Regions from separate parts of the Lysinibacillus sp. NPDC093712 genome, predicted to be linked through region 2. Evidence: riboswitches for the same ligand, from Rfam matches in the RefSeq annotation. Region 2 holds a riboswitch; each other region holds the start of a gene.
The links. A riboswitch is a leader RNA that binds a small molecule or an ion and turns the genes downstream of it on or off. The one in region 2 is predicted to bind lysine.
Positions count from the first base shown of each region.

Region 1 (3,290 bases), on a different contig from region 2:
CCAGTTGTGGAAGAAACTTCTGGCGAGCGTGTAATTGCATCTCCTGCAGCACGTAAACTTGCTCGTGAAAAAGGTATTGATCTTGCAGCTGTATCTCCAGTTGATCCACAAGGTCGCGTACGTGTACAAGACGTTGCAGCTCACGGTACAGCACCTGTAGCAGCACCTCAAGCAACACCAGCAGCTCCAAAAGCAGTAGTAGCTGTTGATGAGTCACGTGTTACAGTTGAAAAAATGAGCCGTCGTCGTCAAACAATTGCTAAACGTTTATTAGAAGTTAAGCAATCGACTGCTATGCTTACAACATTCAATGAAGTAGATATGACAAATGTTATGGCATTACGTTCTCGTAAAAAAGATCAATTCTTTGAGTCTACTGGCTCTAAGCTTGGTTTCATGTCATTCTTCACAAAAGCTGTAGTTGCGTCGCTTAAAAAATACCCTTATGTGAATGCTCAAATCGTTGGCGATGAAATTCACTTAAATAACTTCTTTGATATTGGTGTAGCTGTATCAACTGAAGAAGGTTTAGTAGTACCAGTTGTACGCGATGCTGACCGTAAAAACTTTGCTGAAATTGAAGATTCAATTGCAGACTTAGCTAAAAAAGCACGCGATAAAAAACTAGGTTTAGCTGATCTTCAAGGTGGTTCATTTACAATTACAAATGGCGGTGTATTCGGTTCATTAATGTCAACACCTATTATGAACGGCACACAAGCTGCTATTTTAGGAATGCACTCAATTAAAAAACGCCCTGTAGAAGTAAATGGCGAAGTAGAAATTCGTCCTATGATGTATTTAGCATTATCTTACGACCATCGTATTATCGATGGTAAAGATTCTGTAGGCTTCCTTAAAACTGTTAAAGAGTTACTTGAAAATCCAGAAGATTTATTATTAAATTCTTAATCCGATAAATTAAGTGTTCAAACCCTGCAAACTTAACTGTTTAGCAGGGTTTTTTCATTTTAGATTGATTTCCGCTATAATGGAATTTCCTTGATGGTCTAAATGGCCTTTATTTGACAGAAAAATCGATTCTTATGGTTTATAAATCTTGTTTTTTTATAATAAAAATTTGTGAAATGATGGCAAACATAGTTAATGTTATTCTACTTTATTTATGGATTTTAGAAGGATTATAGGTTAATTTTGTAATTAGTCAGAAAAATGATAAAATTATCTTGACGACTATGCTAGCTTTATAGTAATATTTATATATTAATTAAATAAACAAACCTCACTTTTGTTTTTTGTGAGGTAGAGGCGCGGTATTTATTAGTCCATTGCTGAGTTTAAGCAAGCGAAGACGTAATGGAGAAGGAAATATCGCCGAAGTATAAAAGGAGCTCGTACTTTTATGCTGGGTCTGCAGTGAATAAGTGCAGGACTGTCCTAGTAAATTAAATTCCAGTTTACTAGGTTGTGCTATCTCGGAAACATGGAAATTATAGTGAGGATTTGGGCAACTGTCAATAAAAGGTAAGACCTAAGTTCAAAACTTAGGTCTTTTTTTGTACAGTTGCTTTATTTTTTTTACAGAAAAGGGGAGTTTTAGATGAAAAGAAAATGGTTGTTATTTATGTTAACAGCAATGACAGCAATCGTGTTAGCGGCTTGTGGCTCTGGTGACAAGGATGAAAAGACAACAGGTGATGGTTCAAAGGAAGAAACTGGTGGAGAATTCCGCATTGGGATGGAAGCAGGTTATCCTCCTTTTAACTGGACTCAGCAAGATGATGCAAACGGAGCAGTAAAAATTGCCGATAATGCAGAGTATGCAGGCGGTTATGATGTACAAATGGCAAAAAAAATCGCTGAAGGTTTAGGTAAAAAATTAGTAGTTGTAAAAATGGAATGGGATGGTTTAGTACCTGCGCTTCAGTCAAAAAAAATCGATGCGATTGTAGCAGGAATGTCTCCAACAGAAGAACGTAAACAAACAATCGATTTCACTGAAAACTACTATACTTCTGATTTTGTAATGGTAATTAAAAAAGGTAGCAAGTATGAAAAGGCAAAATCAATTCAAGATTTCTCAGGTGCAAAAGTTACATCTCAGCTAAATACATCTAACTATAATGTTATCGATCAAATTAAAGGTGTAGAAAAGCAAACAGCGATGGAAAACTTCTCTGCAATGCGTGTAGCTCTAGAAGCTGGCAAAATTGATGGCTATGTAGCTGAACGTCCAGAAGGTATTTCGGCAGCAGCAGCTAATGACAAATTCACATTTGTATCTTTTGAAGAAGGATTTGATACAGATATTTCAAATACTTCAATTGCAGTTGGTTTACGTAAAGGTGATGCTAGTCTAGATAAAATCAATGAAATCTTAAAAGGTATTTCAGAAGATGATCGCCAAAAAATTATGGAAGAAGCTATTCTTCAACAACCTGCAGCTCAGTAATACAAAAAGAGATAGGGTTGTCCTTAACGAAAAAACAGCATACCGGCAATTTCAAGTATGCTGTTTTTTTCCAAGTGAAAATTCACCTACAAATTATGAAAAGAGAAGTTGATTTTTACTAATTGAAAGTCGTGACATTTTGCTAAAAGCGACTGGGACAGCCTTTATCATATTTAATTTGTTCAGAGAGGCAGTCATTCTGAATAAAGTCATGTCTAAGAAGTGTGTCACATATTTTGAATAAAGCAAATTAATTCAAATGAAGAGATGATTTCACAAAAGGCATAATTGATATAAAGCAACAACACGTTGTTAGGAGGAACATCATGAGTTTAGAATGGATCATTTCTATTATAGAAAACAACTGGCAAATGTTTTTACGAGGAGCGTATTATACGTTACTCATTTCAACAATCAGTACAATTATTGGTGCATTCATCGGATTTTTTATTGGGATTATGCATACCATTCCAGTTCGTAAAAAAAGTATAAAACATTATTTATTAAAATGTATTAATTTTATACTGACATGCTATGTTGAATTTTTCCGTGGTACACCAATGATTGTACAGGCAATGGTAGTATTTTACGGGCTAGATATTGCTTTTGGCATCGATATGCACTTTATTACAGCTGGTATTTTAGTCGTTTCACTGAATACTGGGGCATATATGGCGGAAATCGTACGCGGTGGGATTGTCTCAATCGATAAAGGGCAATACGAGGCTGCTTCTGCGATTGGCATGGGACATGTGCAAATTATGATGAATGTCGTTTTACCACAAGTTGCACGTAACATTTTACCAGCAACAGGTAACCAATTAATTATGAATATTAAAGATACTGCCGTTTTAAGTGTAATTGGTGTAACGGAATT
Region 1 covers NZ_JBNNUU010000001.1:1,150,865-1,154,154, reverse strand. Annotated here, with positions in the region: gene odhB (2-oxoglutarate dehydrogenase complex dihydrolipoyllysine-residue succinyltransferase) at 1-912, shown strand, start outside; lysine riboswitch at 1,257-1,442, shown strand; gene ACQKNX_RS06020 (transporter substrate-binding domain-containing protein) at 1,562-2,413, shown strand; gene ACQKNX_RS06015 (amino acid ABC transporter permease) at 2,740-3,290, shown strand, end outside.
Region 1: another riboswitch for lysine. It lies ahead of ACQKNX_RS06020 (transporter substrate-binding domain-containing protein); the one in region 2 lies ahead of ACQKNX_RS11675 (aspartate kinase).

Region 2 (3,290 bases):
GCATGAAAATGACGTGCTTTATTGGGCAGGGAAGGAGCTTGCACGGAAGTTCCCTTGTAAAAGTCAAGATGAACTTATCGCATTTTTCGCGGATGCGTGCTGGGGTACTCTTGAATTGACAAAGGAGTCTAAAGATGGACGCATTTTCCATTTATCGAACGAACCTACACTTTTGCAAATTCATAATCGTAGCTTCAGACTAGAAGCAGGGTTTATTGCTGAACAAATCCAGCAAGTAAAAGGTTACTTAACAGAATGTTATGATGAAAAGCGTGAAAAGCAACAGCTCGTCATGTTTACAGTTAAATGGGATGTTAAAGAACGTATTATGAACACAATACCAAATAAATAAACTAGTAAAGGATTGCGATTTTGTTAGAAAAGCAATCCTTTCTGAGTATCGGCAAAAGGCAACATGAAGTAACTCTTGATGCCTTTTGTCATTTTTTTATCCTTTTATAGTAATCAATTGGAATATTCATGCCACCTTGTACCTTTGATTGAAGCGGAGGACGGCGACTCCTGCTCAGAACGCACAGAACATAAGACGTAACAAACCGCGCGTTAGCGAGGGTTATGGCTTACGTATGTGCCCGCGGAAAGCGTCCGCCCGAAGCGGAAATCAACCGCTGTATCCATCTATACTTTATAGAAAGCTACTGTGCATGAATCTTCTCCGCTAAATTAAACTCATCATGTAATGCGTTTGCAGCGCGAATCATTTCGTCCTGTGGCACAACAACAGAAACTTTAATTTCAGAAGTACTGACCATTTTTACTGCAATATCCTCGCGTCGTAAACGATCAAACATTCGTGCAGCAACGCCAGGATTTGATGCCATGCCTGATCCTATAATTGAAACTTTCGCTAAGCCAATTTGAAAATCTGCAAAGCTAAAACCAAGTGACAATTTACTATCCTCTAGTACACGTAAAGCATCAGCAAACTCTTCTTTTAAAATTGTAAAAGATACTGATGGTCTCACACCTTCTATAATAGCTTGCACAATAATATCAACATTAATGCGATTTTCTGCAAGTATAGCAAACATATCTGCTAACGATGCAGTTGAGTATGTATCATAACCGATTGTTAGACGAATAATATCAGACTCATAAGCAACACCACGTACGATTAAATTTTTCTCCATTTCAACTTCCTCCTTCAATAAAGTACCTTCTGAATCTACTACGCTTGAACGAATAATGACTGGGATTTGAAACTTTTTTGCGAGCTCCACTGCACGTGGATGTAAAATATGTGAACCTAAATGTGATAGTTCAAGCATTTCATCATATGAAATCTCCTTTAACTTTCTTGCTTTTTCAATATGACGAGGATCTGCTGTATAAACTCCATCCACATTTGTATAAATATCAACACGTTCCGCTTCTAATGTGGCTGCAATGGCTACTGCTGTTGTTTCTGCGCCACCCTTACCTAGTGTTGTTATATTGTGCGCACTATTAATACCTTGCTCCCCCGCAACAACGACAATTTGTCCTTGTATCAAATGTTCTTTCATACGGCACACATCGATATGGTCGATACGTGCATTAAAATGTTTCGCATCTGTTTGCACACCAGCCTGCCAGCCAGTCAATGAAATTGCATCATAACCTTCCTCTTGTAATGCAATTGCAAATAGGGCACTTGCTAATTGTGAGGTCGTCGATAGTAGTACATCCATCTCACGTTTAGAAGCATCGTCTGATAAATCACGGACCATCTTCGCTAAGTCTTTTGCTGTGCGACCCATTGCTGCGGTTACTACTACTACTTCATAGCCGAGCTCTTTTTTGGCTATCGCTATTTTAGCGACCTCTCGAATCTGCTCAGTTGAAGCGATTGCAGGTCCGCCAAATTTCAATACAATACTAGCCATTATCATCATTCTCCTTTATCAATTCGTCACTTGAACAGCAAAAAGGCAGCCCTCACATAACGTGAAAGCTGCCTGCAACATGTACAATAAAAAGCTTGCGCATGTGTGATAGCTCTCCGAAACGTAAAGATTCGACAGTCTTACATCTATTAAATGCAAAACCAGCAAAGTATCGGAAACAACGATACTTCACTTCGGCAAGCTCCCCTTTCACACATCGTCACTGGATTTGTCCATCCTTCAATGTGCTACTATTGAATCTTGCACCTCTATCATCACTTAAAATAGTGAATTTATTAATTTTCCCTTTATGAAAATAGTTCCTTTTTATGCTTTGCTCACATAAACATTCATATAAGGTGTCATAGAACAAGATAGTGTTTTCACTTCATTGTTCTATGACAACCTTAGCATATGTCTAATCCTTTGACAATGTCTGTTGCTGAAAATAATTGTAAATACTGTTCGCTAAGTTCGCAGGTATTCCCGCTTCTTGAAGTGCAAGCTCACTTGCCTCACGAATCTTTTTAACAGAGCCGAAATGCTTCAATAATTGTTGCTTGCGCTTTGGACCAACACCTTCAATTCCATCGAGAACAGATTGAATAGCATTTTTCTCATGCTGTTGGCGTAAAAATGTAATAGCAAAACGGTGTACTTCGTCCTGAATACGCTGTAGTAAATAAAACCCGTCACTTGTCCGCTTTAATGCAATGACATCGGGCGGATCTCCAAATAAAAGCTGTGATGTATTATGCTTTTCATCTTTTGCTAAGCCAGCAATTGGGATAACAAGACCAAGCTCATCCTCTAACACTTCTCGCGCTACTTCCATCTGTCCTTTACCGCCATCTATTAGAACTAAATCAGGCAATGGCAAACCTTCTTTCAATACACGCGTGTAACGGCGACGTATCACTTCTTGCATTGCTCCGTAATCATCATGTTTAGCGGCTGTGCGTGTTTTGTATTTACGATATTCCTTCTTTGCAGGTTTACCATCAATAAACACAACCATTGCTGATACCGCATCAGCACCATGCATATGACTATTATCAAATGCTTCAATGCGAAGAGGTGCTGAAATCCCCATTGCTTCACCTAATGCCTCGCAAGCACCAATTGTTCGCTCTTCCTGTCGCTCAATTAGCTGGAATTTTGCCGCCACAGCAATTTCTGCATTTTTCATGGCCAAATCTACTAATTCTTTTTTTTGTCCTCGCTTCGGTGTTAGCACTTTAACCTCTAATAATTCCGTTAAAATTGTTGCATCAATCGACTGAGGAATAAAAATTTCCTTAGGCTTAATATGCTCAGGCTTTTCATAAAAGCGACCAACAAATGTTAAAAATTCTTCCTCAACATCCTGATAAATAGGGAAAATGGAAACATCGCGTTCAATCA
Region 2 covers NZ_JBNNUU010000002.1:830,794-834,083, forward strand. Annotated here, with positions in the region: gene ACQKNX_RS11670 (YslB family protein) at 1-352, shown strand, start outside; gene ACQKNX_RS11675 (aspartate kinase) at 657-1,886, opposite strand; lysine riboswitch at 1,988-2,166, opposite strand; gene uvrC (excinuclease ABC subunit UvrC) at 2,305-3,290, opposite strand, start outside.

Region 3 (3,290 bases), on a different contig from region 2:
TGCCTTGTGCTTCAAAAGCTCTACGGAAGCGGTAATGACTAAAGGCAATACCAAGCCATGCAATAAAGCCTGACATCCCAGATGCGTTTAAAAGCCACATATAGACAACGCCATCACCAAAGAATGATGCTAAAAATGCCAAGCAACCTACTGCTAATGTCAACAGTAATGCGTAAATTGGAATTCCGCGACGGCTTAGCTTAGCGAAAATCTTAGGTGCATGTCCATCTACTGCTAATTGCCATAACATACGTGATGATGCATATAATCCAGAATTACCTGCAGACAACATCGCCGTTAAAATAATGCCATTCATTAATGAAGCAGCAAAGGCAATTCCTAAGCGGTCAAACACTAATGTGAATGGTGAAACAGCAATATCTTCAGACAGTAAACGAGCATCTGTAAATGGAATTAACATCCCAATTGCTGCAATGGCTAAAATGTAAAATAAAATAATACGCCAAAAGACAGACTTAACAGCCTTCGGAATATTTTTACCAGGATCATCAGTTTCCCCAGCAGTTATCCCTAACAGCTCTGTTCCTTGGAACGAGAAGCCTGCTGCTAGAAATATTCCGAATGTAGCAAGGAAGCCACCGTGGAATGGTCCATCACTTATAAAGAAATTCGTAAAGCCTACAGGAGCTTGCCCACCTAAAATACCAAAAATCATCAATAGGCTGACGATAATGAAAACAATAACAGTCACAACTTTTATCATTGCGAACCAATATTCACTTTCACCATAGCTTTTTACAGATAGTAAATTAAATGTTAGTACAATCGCAATAAATATGACTGTCCATAGTGCCGAAGAGCTGTCTGGGAACCAGTACTTCATTATAAGAGAAACTGCTGCAATTTCAGCGGCAATTGTAATCGCCCAGTTATACCAGTAGTTCCAGCCAAGCGCAAAGCCAAGCGCTGGATCTACAAATTTTGTTGCATACGTACTAAATGAACCTGATGAAGGCATATAAGCAGCCATTTCACCTAAGCTTGTCATTAAGAAGTACACCATAATGCCGATTAATGCGTAAGCAAGAAGTGCACCACCTGGTCCAGCCTGCGCTATAGCACCACCACTTGCAAGAAATAGCCCAGTTCCGATCGTACCGCCTAACGAAATCATTGTTATATGGCGGCTTTTTAATTCTTTTTTCAACTCTGGTGCTTTATGACCGAGCTGATTAGTTTTTATCTCACTCACGTTAAAGCTTCCTTCCTTTTCTAAGAGGCAAAAAAATGCCATCACATGAACGTTGTGATGGCTAAGTAAATCCTCTGTTTCTTAAAAATGATAGCACAACACGTTGTCCAACGTGACAGTTCTGTTCCTTTCGGAGACAGCCCCAGCATGAGGTTTTCAAGTCCCCTCACACTTCGGCAATATTTCCTTTCGGCTAACATCTTCAATGCTTGTCATTTCCATTAGCTTACTTATAAATACCGCGACCTCTACCTCAATACAAACATGAGGCATATAATTATTAAATTTATGATGTGTCTTAGTTTAACATACGACCTAAGACATTTCAATAAAACGATTAATGTTCTGTATTTTATGAATATTCTACTATTTTTATTGATGTGATAAAGTGTTATAGTGGTTCGAATTATAATTGTTCTATCAGGGAGGTACTTATTTTGACAACTAACGAGGAATCTACTTTTCCTAGCAGAAAGATTAACTGGAAGGGCACAACGCTCTTATTAGTCATCGGTGTAATTTTTCTTGCTTCGACTTTACGTATGCCATTAACGGTTGTAGGACCAATTATTTCCTTCATTCGTGAGGATCTCGGTATATCTAACGTACTTGCAGGCTTTCTAACAACAATTCCATTGCTTGCATTCGCGCTAGTGTCACCTATTGCCCCATTAGTTGCAAGAAAACTGGGTCTTGAATTAACACTATTTATATCAACGATTTTATTAGCGCTAGGAATTGTACTGCGCTCACTTGGAACTACTGGATTACTCGTATTTGGTACAATGATAATAGGTGTAGCTATTTCATTTGGCAACGTCCTAATTCCAGGGCTACTTAAAATGAAATTCCCTTATCATGTTGGATTACTGATGGCATTTTTCACAATGTCCATGAATTTAACAGCTGGAATTGGTGCTGGTATTAGTTATCCCATAGCCAATGCATCTCTTGGCTGGCAAGGTGCACTTGCAATCGCTCTAGCCCTTGTCGTAGTGACGATTTTTATTTGGATTCCACAATTAAAATTTAATAAGCCTGAACCAACTGTAGCCGCTACGAAAGAACGTATACCATTGTGGAAATCACCAGTTACTTGGGCAGTCACTGGCGCGATGGGTTTTCAATCATTATTATTTTATACAACCGCTGCTTGGATTCCTGAAATCTATATTGCACAAGGTATAGCCGCAGATCGTGCAGGTTGGATGTTTTCCATCATGCAAATTTCACAAGTACCTATGGCTTTAGCTGTACCGATTATCGCTAGTAAAATGACATCACAGCGACCCCTCGTTTTAATGTTTACTGCCTTTTATTTCATCGGCTTTACTGGCCTTGTCATGGAATGGACTAGTCTTGCTGTATTGTGGATGATATTGCTAGGCTTAGCAGGTGGTGCTTCATTTTCACTTGCAATGATGTTCTTTACACTTCGTACACGTACGGCATTTGAGGCAGCAGATTTATCTGGCTTTGCGCAATCATTAGGCTATTTATTAGCCGCAGTAGGTCCTATTTTATTTGGTTACTTACATGATTTATTTGGCGGCTGGGATACAGCTGGATGGCTGTTTGTTGTCGTTGCGGCATTACTATTCTTCTGTTCGTTTAGAGCTTCTAGAAATGAATATATAAATTAAAAAAAGGTAGCTCATCATACTATGAGCTGCCGAGCTTGTCGACAAAAGGGATTAAGAATAGAAATCTTAATCCCTTTTGTTATTTTTATTGTGAAAAATGGGTTCTTACTTTCGTCTTGCCATACTTTTCGAGCATCCCCTCTCTATGAAGCTGTTTGAAGCTGTTTGAAGTTGATTGGAGTGGAGGGCGGGCGACTCCGGCTCAGAACGCACAGTACGTAAGACGCAACAGATCGCGCGTTAGCGAGGGTTGCGGCTTACGTTGTGCCCGCGGAAATCAACGGCAGTAGACCTCTAAATTTGTTTAATGATTAAAGCAGACGACTATCATATATAATCATAAGTGCGATAATCGTACTGTATTTTCATTTTTTCCTTTGAAAGAGCGTGTTGACACTAGTTAATTGGAGCGGAGGACGGGCGACTCCTGCTGG
Region 3 covers NZ_JBNNUU010000004.1:490,204-493,493, forward strand. Annotated here, with positions in the region: gene ACQKNX_RS17755 (amino acid permease) at 1-1,213, opposite strand, end outside; lysine riboswitch at 1,297-1,472, opposite strand; gene ACQKNX_RS17760 (CynX/NimT family MFS transporter) at 1,651-2,856, shown strand.
Region 3: another riboswitch for lysine. It lies ahead of ACQKNX_RS17755 (amino acid permease); the one in region 2 lies ahead of ACQKNX_RS11675 (aspartate kinase).